Regions from separate parts of the Enterococcus eurekensis genome, predicted to be linked through region 2. Evidence: predicted binding sites of a transcription regulator. Region 2 holds the regulator's gene; the other holds the start of a gene.
What was found. Region 2 encodes HrcA, which represses chaperone genes, less so after heat shock. Its sites were predicted from a motif close to TTAGCACTCNNNNNNNNNGAGTGCTAA; they were not measured.
Positions count from the first base shown of each region.

Region 1: a site for HrcA is predicted at 2,100-2,126, ahead of groES (co-chaperone GroES). Genes of this name have one in related genera too.

Region 1 covers NZ_JBHSGT010000065.1:12-5,986, reverse strand. Annotated here, with positions in the region: gene groL (chaperonin GroEL) at 129-1,754, opposite strand; gene groES (co-chaperone GroES) at 1,779-2,063, opposite strand; gene ACFO3L_RS10995 (CPBP family intramembrane glutamic endopeptidase) at 2,272-2,916, shown strand; partial or broken gene ACFO3L_RS10990 (6-phospho-beta-glucosidase) at 3,018-3,200, opposite strand; gene ACFO3L_RS10985 (hypothetical protein) at 3,208-3,360, shown strand; partial or broken gene ACFO3L_RS10980 (2-dehydropantoate 2-reductase) at 3,454-4,185, opposite strand; gene ACFO3L_RS10975 (PTS sugar transporter subunit IIC) at 4,173-4,715, opposite strand; gene ACFO3L_RS10970 (TetR/AcrR family transcriptional regulator) at 5,214-5,753, opposite strand.
Region 2 covers NZ_JBHSGT010000037.1:38,973-46,935, forward strand. Annotated here, with positions in the region: gene hemW (radical SAM family heme chaperone HemW) at 1-1,023, shown strand, start outside; gene hrcA (heat-inducible transcriptional repressor HrcA) at 1,158-2,204, shown strand; gene grpE (nucleotide exchange factor GrpE) at 2,238-2,792, shown strand; gene dnaK (molecular chaperone DnaK) at 2,834-4,657, shown strand; gene dnaJ (molecular chaperone DnaJ) at 4,812-5,966, shown strand; gene ACFO3L_RS05505 (hypothetical protein) at 6,203-6,331, shown strand; gene ACFO3L_RS05510 (amino acid ABC transporter ATP-binding protein) at 6,951-7,688, opposite strand; gene ACFO3L_RS05515 (amino acid ABC transporter substrate-binding protein/permease) at 7,690-7,963, opposite strand, start outside.

The DNA.
Region 1 (5,975 bases), on a different contig from region 2:
TGACGATTATTTTTACTCATTTTGGGCCCATCAACACAATTTGACGAACAACCCATTAAATTCGAAGGCTCTATTTCCTTTAAAAAAAAAAGCGAAACCCCTTATTTAATAAGAGATTTCGCTATTAATTACATCATGCCGCCCATCATTCCTGGATCCATTGGAGGCATTGCTGGTGCTGCTGGTTCTGGTTTTGAAGCTACCACTGCTTCAGTTGTTAATAATAAAGCGGAGATTGACGCTGCATTTTGTAATGCTGAACGTGTTACTTTCGTTGGGTCAACGATTCCTGCTTCTAACATGTTTACCCACTCACCATTTGCCGCATTAAATCCTGTACCTAATTCTGCACGTTTCAATTGATCAACGATAACTGATCCTTCGTAACCTGCGTTTTCAGCGATTTGACGAACAGGTTCTTCTAAAGCACGTAAAACAATTTTCACACCTGTTTTAACATCGCCAGTTGCTTCAATTGCTGCAACTTTACTAATAACGTTAACCAAGGCTGTTCCACCACCAGAAACCATTCCTTCTTCAACTGCTGCACGAGTTGCATTTAACGCATCTTCAATACGTAATTTTAGTTCTTTTAGTTCGGTTTCAGTTGGTGCACCAACTTTGATGACTGCAACACCGCCAGCTAATTTCGCTAGACGTTCTTGTAATTTTTCACGATCGAAATCAGAAGTTGTTTCAGCAATGTGATTTTTAATTAATGCCACACGTGCTGCAATGGCATCGGCAGATCCTGCACCTTCAACGATTGTTGTATTGTCTTTATCGACAACGACTTTGCTAGCATGACCTAACATATCAATCGTTGCATCTTTTAATTCTAAACCTAAATCTTCCGTAATCACGGTACCACCAGTTAAAATTGCGATATCTTCTAACATCGCTTTACGACGGTCGCCGAATCCTGGAGCTTTAACCGCTACCACATTAAATGTTCCACGGATTTTGTTTAAGACTAATGTTGGCAATGCTTCGCCATCTACATCATCAGCAATGATTAATAATGGTTTTGAAGCTTGTAAAATTTGCTCTAATAAAGGTAAAATATCTTGAATATTTGAGATTTTTTTATCCGTAATTAAGATATATGGTGCTTCAAGTTCTGCTTGCATTTTATCGTTGTTGGTTACCATGTATTGTGATAAATAACCACGATCAAATTGCATCCCTTCAACGACATCTAATTCAGTTTCAATTCCTTTAGATTCTTCAATAGTAATAACGCCATCGTTGCCAACTTTTTCCATTGCATCTGCAATGTATTGACCAACTTGTTCGCTACCTGAAGAAACTGCACCAACTTGAGCAATTGAATCTTTTGAATCAACTTTTGCAGAAATTGCATGTAATTCTTCAACTGCTACTTGAGTCGCTAATTCAATCCCACGACGAATGCCTAATGGATTCGCACCAGCTGTAACGTTTTTCATTCCTTCACGAACAATTGCTTGGGTTAAAACAGTTGCGGTTGTTGTACCGTCACCGGCAATATCATTGGTTTTTGAAGCAACTTCTGAAACCAATTTTGCACCCATGTTTTCAAAATGATCTTCTAATTCGATTTCTTTTGCAATGGTCACACCATCATTGGTAATTAATGGTGAACCAAAAGATTTTTCTAAAACAACGTTACGACCTTTTGGACCTAATGTTACTTTAACTGTATCTGCTAATTTATCAACACCACGTAACATTGCGCTACGAGCATCTTCTGAAAATTTAATTTCTTTTGCCATTTTTTTCACCTCAAAAAATATTTTTTATTCAACTACTGCAATAATGTCTTTTACTGAGAAAATCATGTATTCTTTGCCTTCGTATTTCACTTCTGAACCAGCATATTTTTCAAATAAGACTGTTTCACCAACTTTTACAGGAACTGGTGCCAATTCGCCACTATCAAGTAGGCGACCTTCACCGACTGCAAGGATTGTTCCAGTCTGAGGTTTTTCTTTCGCAGATGACGCTAATACGAATCCGCTAATTGTTTGTTCTTGTTCTTGTGCCACTTCTACAAGGACACGATCACCTAATGGTCTTAACACAATAAATCCCTCCGTTAATATCTTTTGATTTTTTAGTTAGCACTCGATGTTCTCAAGTGCTAACTTACATCATTTATGATACTCATATTCGATGACTTTTGCAAGTATTTTGAGTGAATTTTTTTATAAAAGTCAAAATTGGTTAGGAATATTTTCTTTTGTCCTTTTTGACTTGTTTGTTATAATGAAATAAAAACAGGAGGTCGTTATGACATTCAAAAAATACACCATTTTTAGTTTTCTTATTTATATAGTTGCTTTCTTTGCACCTTCGTTTGCTTTTAGCATTGAACAAAGCTTAATAATCTTAACTATCGGATATATCTTAGGAGCCATTTCTTTAATTTATTTATATAAGAAACAAACAATCAAATTGCCTTTTGAAGAAGTGCGCATGTCTTGGGGACGAATTATTACCTTAGGTCTCGTCGGCATTTTCTTAGCAATTATTTTACAAAACGTGATGCTTTCAATTGAAATTTTCTTTGGTGGCCAAATGGAATCTGAAAACACTAGTAATATTATGGAACTAATTTTCCATCAACCACTAGTAATGTTAGCCGTCACAGTTGGCGGTCCAATTATGGAAGAATTACTTTTCCGTCGCGTGATTTTAGGCGGCGTGACTCGTAAGTCCAACGTCTGGATAGGTGTTCTCGTAAGTTCCTTATTATTTGCGCTTGTTCACCAAGATGGTCATCTTTTACTATATGGGGCTTTAGGTGCATTCTTTAGTTTACAATACGTTGTGACTGGTAGTATTTGGACTTCAATCATTACCCATGTCGGAATGAATTCACTGGTCGTGATTGTTAATCTAATCGTTGAAACGATGGGGATTCAAGTGCCCTAGTCTGCATCAAATTATTCAAACAAAATCAAACATCGCTGCAAAGTAACTTTTAAAAGCTACTTTGCAGCGATGTTTTTAGTTTATTCACTTCTTTGTTTATTTTACAAGTCAGAACCATTCGATGCGATGACTTGCTTGTACCAATCAAATGATTTTTTCTTCGTCCGTTTCGACATTTCCCCAGTGTCTGCACTCACTGAATCAATACAGCTCCATGTAGTATAGCCAAGTAAATCAACACCATTGATTGCACCCAATCCATTTTCGACAATAAATAAGGGTTCTTAACTGATGCAAAAAATGTTACCGAATATTTGCTCTAATAACACTGGATCCGTCGTCTGTACGCGTGATGACTCCTACGCAAAAATCAATCCACCATATGAGCTTTTAACAGCTTCCCATCATCGAATTCAATTAAATGTTACAACGATTCTAGCATAGAATAAGCCTTTGTGAGAACCCGACTAATTCTTTCGACCAATAAATAATCGCTAGAAAGACTGATTCTATCACGATCTTTCTAGCGATCATTTTCTATACAGCTGCTAAAACTTGTTCTTTCGCATGGACTAGTTTGGTTAAGAAAGCGCAGTACGGTGTTGGTATGCCATATTCTTTTCCTTTACGAGCAATGGCACCATTGATGTAATCAATCTCTGTTAAGCGATTATTAATAATTAAATCTTGGTACATTGAGGGATGATGCAAACCAATCGTTTCACGATTATAGCAAGATTTAATTTGCGCTAACACTTCTGGGATATCTAAAGGTGCATCTTCCATCGCCGCAACAGCCGCAAATTCTGAAACTATTTGTTCGACGATTTGTTCAGCTTCTTCTATCTCACCAAAATCGGCCATATTCGAATCCAAAATCGTACACAAACCATTCATCGTACCATTCACACAGCCTTTACGATAAATCGAAGATAAAATATTTTCTGAGTACTTAGCATTTAAATTTGCTTCATTCAAGACAGCGATGACCTCTTTTGCGGATTCTTTCCCATCTTTTCCTAAATTTTGTAATTCAATTGAACCATTTCCAAATAGTTTCACTTTACCTGGAGCCTCTAGACTTGCTGTCCACATCGTATTACCTAGCAAAATATTGCTTAGCAGCATATAGTTCTTAATTACATCTTCATGTCCGATGCCATTTAATAAACATAAAACTTTTGTCTCTTCACCCACCATATTTTGAATCGACTGCATCATGCCGTCCAGTTGCATTGCTTTGGTAAATAAGATAACTAAATCTGCCTGGAAATCAATATTACAGGTTGGAAATTCGTAAAGTCATTAATAACTTGACCGATTGTCACAGTAATTTGCGTAACATAGGGGTACATTAACATTCCAACTAATGCCGCACCGATTCCAACGACGATTGGCAAAGCAATGATTTCAACGGATCCTAGTTTTGATCCAATCCACATCATCATTAAAACGGCCACTGCCGCCGTTAACATGATATTAATAATGTCTCCAGTTCCTGATGCAATAAATACGCCAGCTTCATTATCGAATTTGATAACACCAGATGCGGCAAATGCTGCTCCACCAACAATCATTGTCTTGGCCGGCGCTAAATTAAATTGTTTGGCAATCAGTGCGGCTATTATTAATGGTGTCGCCACCTGAAAGATCAACGCCGCATTGATAATCATATTGATAATGGTTATATGTGCAAAATATTTTAAAATTGCTCCAATAACAGCATTAGGAATTAAAGCAATAATCGTCCCTTGTGCTGTTCCAGCTAATAATTTGTTAAAAAAGATTTTCGGTGTCATTGCCCCGTCGATTTCAATTGTCATTTCCATCACTCCATTTGTCGGTTTTAAAAAAATACGTATCAAGAAAAAATTGAGAGAAATTTCACTTGTATGAATAAAAAAATAAGATTGAAATGTCTCTTCATCAAAAAATCCTAGATGAATCGATAGCTAGTCGTCACCGGCCTTCTTATTTTCTAAAAATAAAAAGTGAAAAAAATCACATATGTTGAAAAAAAATAATTTCTTGTTGCTCTTGTTCTCGACACCCATAATTTAACGCGAATCTAAACATAAGACAATTTGTTATTTTTAATACCCCTATAAATATTTTTTATACTCATTTAAGAAGTGATTATATAGCCTTTAATTGACCCCTTTCTTCTTTTAAAAACTTATTTATAACCATTTTTTAATTTTTAGAATTAAAAATATTGTTATTTTAAGTCAAAAAAAAAGACTTTTTCTTTCTCGAAAAAGTCTTTCTCATTTCTTTTAATTCCATTTTTTGTATCTTTACTCATCCATCACACCATATAAAAATAGATGGATACTTTTTAACAATTCTTCTTCTTTATCAGTTGTTTCTAAATAGGTCGAGATGACAACAAATAACTGACCGACAATCCAGTCTAAACTTTCATTTACCCTTTTTATTTCAGGACTCTGCGAAAAAACATCTATAAAAGGCTGCTTATAGGATATTTTCCATAACATAAAAATCTTATATGATATTTCTTCTGATAGCATTTGCCGAATATCTCTTAACATTAGAATTAGGTTTACGGGATGCTTTCTTTGTAAAAACAAGGCCATTTCACCAATTTTCTCTTCTAAAGTCAGATTTTCTTTAGCTGAAAGGTCCCGCAAACTGCGCTCGACTTCTCGAGACAAGCGTACCATCACATTGAAATAAATTTCTTCTTTATTTTTAAAATGATAGTATAGCGCGGGTTGGCTAATATTTAATTGTTCTGTAATTTGTCGCGTGGAAGTCTCATTGTAGCCCTGTGACATAAACAATTTTTCCGCAACATCTAAAATCGCATCGTACATCTTATTCCCTTTCTATAAGCACGTTTTCCTCTTGAAAGTCCGATAAATCCTACTAGTCAAAAGTTCTCGCTGTGGTAATGGGTTGGCAAGCGTGATCGTTTTGTGATTTATTTAAGAGAATTCAATCACTTGGCTGACTTTCTTCTAATAACATATCACATATTTTTGAACCTCTCATGACTGAAGTCACGAGATTCTTAGGAACAGAACATACTTGCAAGC
Region 2 (7,963 bases):
GAAATTCAGCTTACTTTAGAACAATATCCAACTGATGTTTCCGAAACCATTTATATTGGTGGTGGGACACCGACGTCTTTGTCAGCTAAACAATTGGACGTTTTACTCACAGGTGTCCATCGCTTGTTACCGACTTCGACGACTAAAGAATTAACAGTTGAAGCTAATCCAGGCGACTTAACTAGTGAGAAGCTAGATATCTTAAAATCTCATGGAGTGAATCGTTTATCAATGGGTGTTCAGACATTCGATGATCGTTTGCTAAAAAAAATTGGTCGCAAACATTCAGCACAAGATGTTTATGATACGATTCGTCTGCTTGAAAAAAAGCAGTTTGATAATGTTAGCATTGATTTGATTTATGCTTTACCGGGCCAAACAATTGAAAGTTTTCGCGATACGTTAAATCAAGCATTAGCGTTTGGCTTACCGCATTATTCGATGTATTCGCTCATCTTAGAAAATAAGACGATGTTTATGAATTGGGTGCGCCAAGGTCGTTTGGAATTACCCAGTCAAGAAAGTGAAACACAAATGTTTGCCGAAGCGATGGAGGCGATGGAAAAAGCCGGCCATCATCAATATGAAATTAGTAATTTTGCAACGCCTGGGAAAGAATCGATGCATAATTTAGTTTATTGGAATAATGAAAATTATTTTGGTTTTGGTGCGGGAGCGAGTGGTTACCTCGGTAATCAACGTTATAAAAATGTCGGACCGATTCAACATTACTTAAAACCGTTGAGATCAAACCAACGGCCAATCATTGAAACGGAAGAGCTAACGTTAAAAAATCAAATTGAAGAAGAAATGTTTTTAGGATTACGGAAGATCGAAGGTGTTTCATTGGCTAATTTTAAAGAAAAATTTAAGAAAGAATTGACTGATGTTTATCAAATGATATTACCTGAATTAGAAGAAAAAGGACTGGCAATAATCGATGAAAACCGCTTAAGGTTAACGTCTAAGGGGTTATTCATCGGCAATGATGTTTTTGAAAAATTCTTACTTGAAAAAGAATAACGACCGTGTTAGCACTTGATTCGATTGAGTGCTAATTTTTTTATCGAAATCCTTGACAAACAATGAGAATGTGGTATATTTATAATCGTATTAGCACTTATGATAAAAGAGTGCTAATAAGGGGTGAGAAAAATTTGTTAACTGAGAGACAAGGTGAGATTCTACGATTAATCATTCAAAATTATACGACGACGGGGCAACCAGTCGGATCGAAAACGTTGATGGAAGCTGGCATTGCTGCAAGCTCAGCAACAATTCGTAATGAAATGAAGTTACTGGAAGAACATGACTTACTAGCTAAAACGCATTCTTCATCCGGTCGTGTACCATCTATGAAAGGTTATCGTTATTATGTTGATCATTTGTTGCAACCAGTTGAAGTTAACCCCGAAGAAGTGCGCTCAATTCGTCAAGGGTTAGGTAAGGAATTTCACGAGATTAATGAAATCATCCAACAATCTGCAACGATTCTATCAAATTTGACTAGTTACACGGCGCTTTCTTTAGGACCTGACGTCAACGAACGACGATTAACGAGTTTTAAAATGGTTCCGCTCAATCACCGGCAAGTGGTTGCAATTATTGTGACAGACAAAGGAAACGTCGAAAATCAAGTCTTTACCTTACCAAAGAATATTCGAAGTGAAGAATTAGCTATTATGGTCCGGATTATCAATGATCGTTTAATTGGTGAACCACTGATTACGGTTTATCACCGTTTACGGACAGAAATCCCAATGATTCTCCACAAGTATTTCCAAACAACGGATGGCATTCTCGAATTGTTTGAGAGTATGCTTAATCATTTGTTTGAAGAACGAATCTATGTTGGCGGTCGTATGAATTTACTTGATTTTGAACCAAATCAAGATAAACTTCAATTTAAGTCAATGTATTCGTTTATGAAAAATCCTGAAGAATTAACGCAATTGTTAGCGCCGCGTGATTCTTTAATCCGAATTAAAATTGGTTCCGAACTTGGCAACGACTTATTACAGAACATGAGCTTGATTCAAGGAAGTTATGCGATTCAAGGACATGGACATGGGACGATTGCTTTATTAGGACCATCGAATATGCCTTATTCGAAAATGTTTGGATTGGTCGATTTATTTCGACGAGAATTATCTGTTAAATTGGCTGACTACTATCGTGAACTAGACTCGGGTAGTGAGTCCTAATATAAGTTTTATTTAAGAAGGGATGTTCGTTAATTGTCAGAAGAAAAAGAATTAGAAATCGCTGAAGAACAAAATGCGGAAGAAACTGTTGACAATCAAGCGGTTGAAGAAGTTGAGACAGAAGAAGTAGTTGAACTTTCGGAAGTTGATGAATTAAAAATCAAATTAGATGAAATGGAAGACAAGTTTTTACGTGTTTCTGCTGAGATGGCTAATGTCGTGCAACGTAATCGAAACGAGCGTGAATTGTTGCAACGTTACCGTTCGCAAGATTTAGGTAAGAAATTATTACCTGCTATTGATAATTTAGAACGTGCAATGGCAACAGAAGCAACGGATGAGCAAAGCATCGGACTAAAAAAAGGCGTTGAAATGGTCTTAGAAAGTTTACGTTTTGCATTGAAAGAAGAAGGGATTGAAGAAATTCTTGCTAAAGGTGAGGCTTTTGATCCGAATGTTCATCAAGCGGTTCAAACGATTCCTGCTAGTGAAGGTGTCGAACCTGATACCGTAGTAGAAGTGTTGCAAAAAGGGTATAAACTACATGATCGCGTTTTACGTGCAAGCATGGTCATTGTAGCTCAATAAAAATAAAAAATCGAATCGAAAAATAAAGGAGATCATTCATTATGAGTAAAATTATTGGAATTGACTTAGGTACTACAAACTCTGCTGTTTCTGTTTTAGAAGGTGGAGAAGCGAAAATTATTACAAACCCAGAAGGAAATCGTACAACACCATCTGTTGTTTCATTTAAAAATGGCGAAATTCAAGTTGGTGAAGTAGCGAAACGTCAAGCAGTGACAAATCCGCATACAATTTCATCAATTAAACGTCATATCGGTGAAGCTGGATTCAACGTTGAAGCAGAAGGTAAAACATATACACCTCAAGAAGTTTCAGCGATGATTTTACAATACTTAAAAGGTTTTGCTGAAGACTATTTAGGTGAAAAAGTTGAAAAAGCGGTTATTACAGTTCCTGCATACTTTAACGATGCACAACGTCAAGCAACAAAAGATGCTGGTCGTATTGCTGGTTTAGAAGTAGAACGTATCGTTAACGAACCAACAGCCGCAGCTTTAGCGTATGGTTTAGATAAAACAGATCGTGAAGAAAAAATCTTAGTATTTGACCTTGGTGGTGGTACATTTGACGTTTCAATTCTTGAATTAGGCGATGGCGTGTTTGACGTATTATCAACAGCCGGCGATAACCATTTAGGTGGGGATGACTTTGATAACAAAATCATTGACTACATGGTAGCTGAATTCAAAAAAGAAAACGGTATTGATTTATCAGCAGATAAAATGGCTGTTCAACGTCTAAAAGACGCTGCAGAAAAAGCGAAAAAAGATTTATCAGGTGTAACAAGTACACAAATTAGCTTACCATTTATTACTGCAGGTGCAGCAGGTCCATTGCACTTAGAAATGAACTTAACTCGTGCAAAATTTGATGAATTAACAGCTGACTTAGTTGAACGTACAAAAATTCCAGTTCGTCAAGCCTTAAAAGATGCTGGCGTATCACAATCTGAAATTGATGAAGTTATTTTAGTTGGTGGTTCAACTCGTATTCCTTCAGTAGTTGAAGCAGTTCGTAAAGAAACTGGTAAAGAACCAAACAAATCAGTTAATCCGGATGAAGTTGTGGCAATGGGTGCCGCAATCCAAGGTGGCGTAATCAGTGGTGATGTGAAAGACGTTGTATTATTAGACGTAACACCATTATCATTAGGTATCGAAACAATGGGTAGCGTGTTTACAAAATTAATTGACCGTAATACAACAATCCCAACAAGTAAATCACAAGTATTCTCAACAGCAGCAGATAACCAACCAGCAGTAGATATCCATGTATTACAAGGTGAGCGTCCAATGGCTTCAGACAACAAAACATTAGGTCGTTTCCAATTAACAGATATTCCTGCAGCACCACGTGGTATTCCTCAAATCGAAGTAACGTTTGATATCGATAAAAACGGTATTGTTAACGTATCAGCAAAAGATTTAGGAACTCAAAAAGAACAAACAATTACAATCAAATCTTCTTCAGGTCTATCAGATGAAGAAATCGATCGTATGATTAAAGATGCTGAAGCAAACGCAGAAGCAGATAAAGCACGTAAAGAAGAAGTTGATTTACGTAACGATGTTGATTCATTATTATTCACAGTTGATAACACACTTAAAGAATTAGAAGGCAAAGTGGATGCTGATGAAGTTAAGAAAGCAGAAGAAGCTCGCGACGAATTAAAAGCAGCTGTTGAAGCAGACAACATCGAAGAAATGAAAACAAAACGTGATGCGTTGAATGAAATTGTTCAAAATTTAACGGTTAAATTATACGAACAAGCCGCTCAACAACAAGCACAACAAGATCCAGATGCTGCTCAAGGTGGCGCAGATGATATCGTTGATGCTGATTTCGAAGAAGTAGATAACGACTAATTGCGTTATTTTGAAAAAGCCAAAGCCAACGAACTTTGGCTTTTTCTATTGAGACTTTTTAAGCCTTTCATTAGAATGGTGAAAAGGGTGTTTCTTCCAGTCTTTTTGTGATAGAATACGAAAGACTGAAATGCTTATAAAGTGGGGGAAGTAAATGGCAACAAAAAGAGATTATTATGAAGTCCTTGGTGTTCAAAAAGGTGCTTCTGATGACGAAATTAAAAAAGCGTATCGCAAGCTTTCTAAAAAATTCCATCCAGATATCAATAAAGAAGCGGATGCAGATGTGAAATTTAAAGAAGTTGCTGAAGCGTATGAAATTTTAAGTGATCCACAAAAACGGGCAGCGTATGACCAATATGGCCATGCAGGTACCGATCCGAACTTTGGTGGTGGAGCAGGCGGCTTTGGCGGCTTCTCTGGTGCTGGTGGGTTTGGTGGATTTGAAGATATTTTTGAATCATTCTTTGGTGGTGGCGGTCGAAGTGTTAATCCGAATGCCCCTCGTCAAGGTGATGACCTACAATACTCAGTGAATTTAACGTTTGAAGAAGCCATTTTTGGTGCGGAAAAAAATGTTCAATATAAACGTGAAGAAACTTGTCATACGTGTCATGGAAATGGTGCGAAACCTGGAACAGAGCCAACAACTTGTCACAAGTGTCATGGTGCGGGGACAGTTAATGTCGAACGTCAAACACCGCTTGGTCGTGTAATGAGTCGCCAGACGTGTGATGTTTGTCGAGGAACAGGGAAAGAAATTAAAGAGCCTTGTCCGACTTGTCATGGTAGTGGTCATGAAAAGAATACGCATAGTGTGAAAGTGAACGTACCAGCTGGTGTTGAAAATGGGCAACAGATGCGTTTAGCAGGTCAAGGTGAAGCGGGAACAAATGGTGGTCCTTACGGTGATTTATACGTTGTCTTTTATGTAGAAGAAAGTGATATCTTTGATCGTGACGGTGGCGAAATTTATTATGAATTGCCATTAAACTTTGTTCAAGCAGCGTTGGGTGATGAAATTAACGTACCAACGGTTCATGGAGATGTGAAGTTAAAAATTCCAGCGGGTACCCAAACAGGTACAAAATTCCGCCTGCGTGGAAAAGGTGCACCTCGCTTACGTGGTGGCGGCAACGGCGACCAACAAGTAACCGTTAAAGTTATGACACCAAGAAACTTAAGTGAAGAGCAAAAAGATGCTTTACGAAATTATGCAAAAGTTAGCGGACATGAGACAAATGAGCAGTATAGTGAAGGTTTCTTTGATAAAGTTAAAGATGCTTTTGGTGGTAGTAAGAAAAAATAAATCAATAAAACAAAACGTTCAGCAATCTTTTTAGATTGTTGGGCGTTTTACTTTTATAGAAAAACCGTCCAGTTAATTCTGGACGGTTACTTTCGGTTGTATAATATTTGGTTTTGATGAAAGAAAATCTCATAGAGATTTTCTTTCATCACTTTTTTAATTTTGACGATAAAAAGAGGCCTCAAACTGATAAAATGTAGTCGACTAAAACAAAAACAAAACAGGAGTGAAGTGTCTTGGACAATAATACTAGAAAAATGCTTGGATTAACAGATGAAAATATTACTTTCCCAGAAGATTGGCTGAATGATGCGGAAATAAAAGGAGTTACTGCTCAATTAATGGAGTTTTTACTTATAAGCTGACTCATTGTGAGAAATGCGGGAGAAAAAATCAAGGTGAACTCGTTAAGAATCGAACAAAAACCACCCGTAGGCAAATGGCTTTATTCCGTAACATGTTAATCTATTTAGAGCTGAAACGTTCACGGTTTCTTTGTCGTAATTGTGGATATACCTTTAATAGATCGCACCTACATCATTCAAGGATTAATTTTCGACCCACTGAAGCTTGATATGATAATTAGCAAACAATTTGAAGACAGCGCTAGCGAACCAAAGGAAAATACCTTGTGCCAGCTGCGTCAAAAGGCGAAATGTGAATTACTCTGGTTTAGTGCTTTAGCACTTAACTAGAGTTTGAAGCTATCAAGCTGTCACGCAGAGCTTGATATTGTATCCGTAACTCACTAGGTTCGAACGGCTCCAATAACTACAGTCACTATTCGCTCATTTCATACCGTTTCGAAGCGGTCTCGCAGTTTTCGCAAACAATGAGATTTTTCGCAGGGGAGTGGGAGGCGCGTCCCCTCTTTTCTAATGTCAAAAAATCGATAGAGAAACAAATTCTCTACCGATTTTGACGATTATTTTTACTCATTTTGGGCCCATCAACACAATTTTACGAACAACCTTACTTTTGTATTTAAATATTTAAAACTTTATTTAAAAAATCTTGTGTGCGTTCATTTTGTGGGTTTTCAAAAATTTGTTCTGGTGTACCATCTTCTAAGAAATTACCACCATCAATGAACATGACGCGATTAGCAACTTCTTTGGCAAATCCCATTTCGTGCGTCACAATTACCATCGTCATTCCTTGTTTGGCAAGACGTTTCATCACGTTCAACACATCGCCAACCATTTCTGGATCGAGAGCGGAAGTTGGTTCGTCAAAAAGCATGATATCAGGTTCCATAGCTAGTGCACGGGCGATAGCAACACGTTGTTTTTGACCGCCAGATAAACTCTCCGGATATACGCCATTTTTATCGGCTAAACCAACGCTGTCTAGTAAGCGAATGGCTTTTTCTTCCGCATCTTTACGAGAAAGGCCTTTGAGATCCATTGGTGCGAGTAAAATGTTTTCAAGTACTGTTAAGTGGGGAAATAAGTTGAAATGTTGGAAAACCATCCCAATATGTTGACGGATTTTATTGATATTTGTTTTTTCGGCGGTTAAATCATCACCACTAACATAAATTTTACCGCTCGTTGTTTCCTCAAGTCGATTTAAACAACGTAAAAAGGTTGATTTTCCTGAGCCTGAAGGACCAATAATACAAACAACATCGCCTTCGTTAATTGTCGTGCTAATATTTTTTAAAACGGTATTGTTACCATATTTTTTGACTAAATTTTTAACGATAATTTTTTCAGTCATTCTAGTTCACCTTCTTTTCAAGTGATTTTGCTAATTTGGTTAATGCGGTAATTAATAGTAGGTACATGATTGCGATAATTAAATAAACGTTGGTCGTTTGCATTGTACGAGCAACAATTATTTTACCTGTTTGTAAGAGTTCGACGATTCCGATAACGGAAATAATTGTGGTATCTTTTAAAGAGATAACGAACTGGTTGACAAAAGAAGGAATCATAATTCGAATCGCTTGTGGTAAAACGATTTTTTGCATTGTACGCATGTAAGAAATTCCG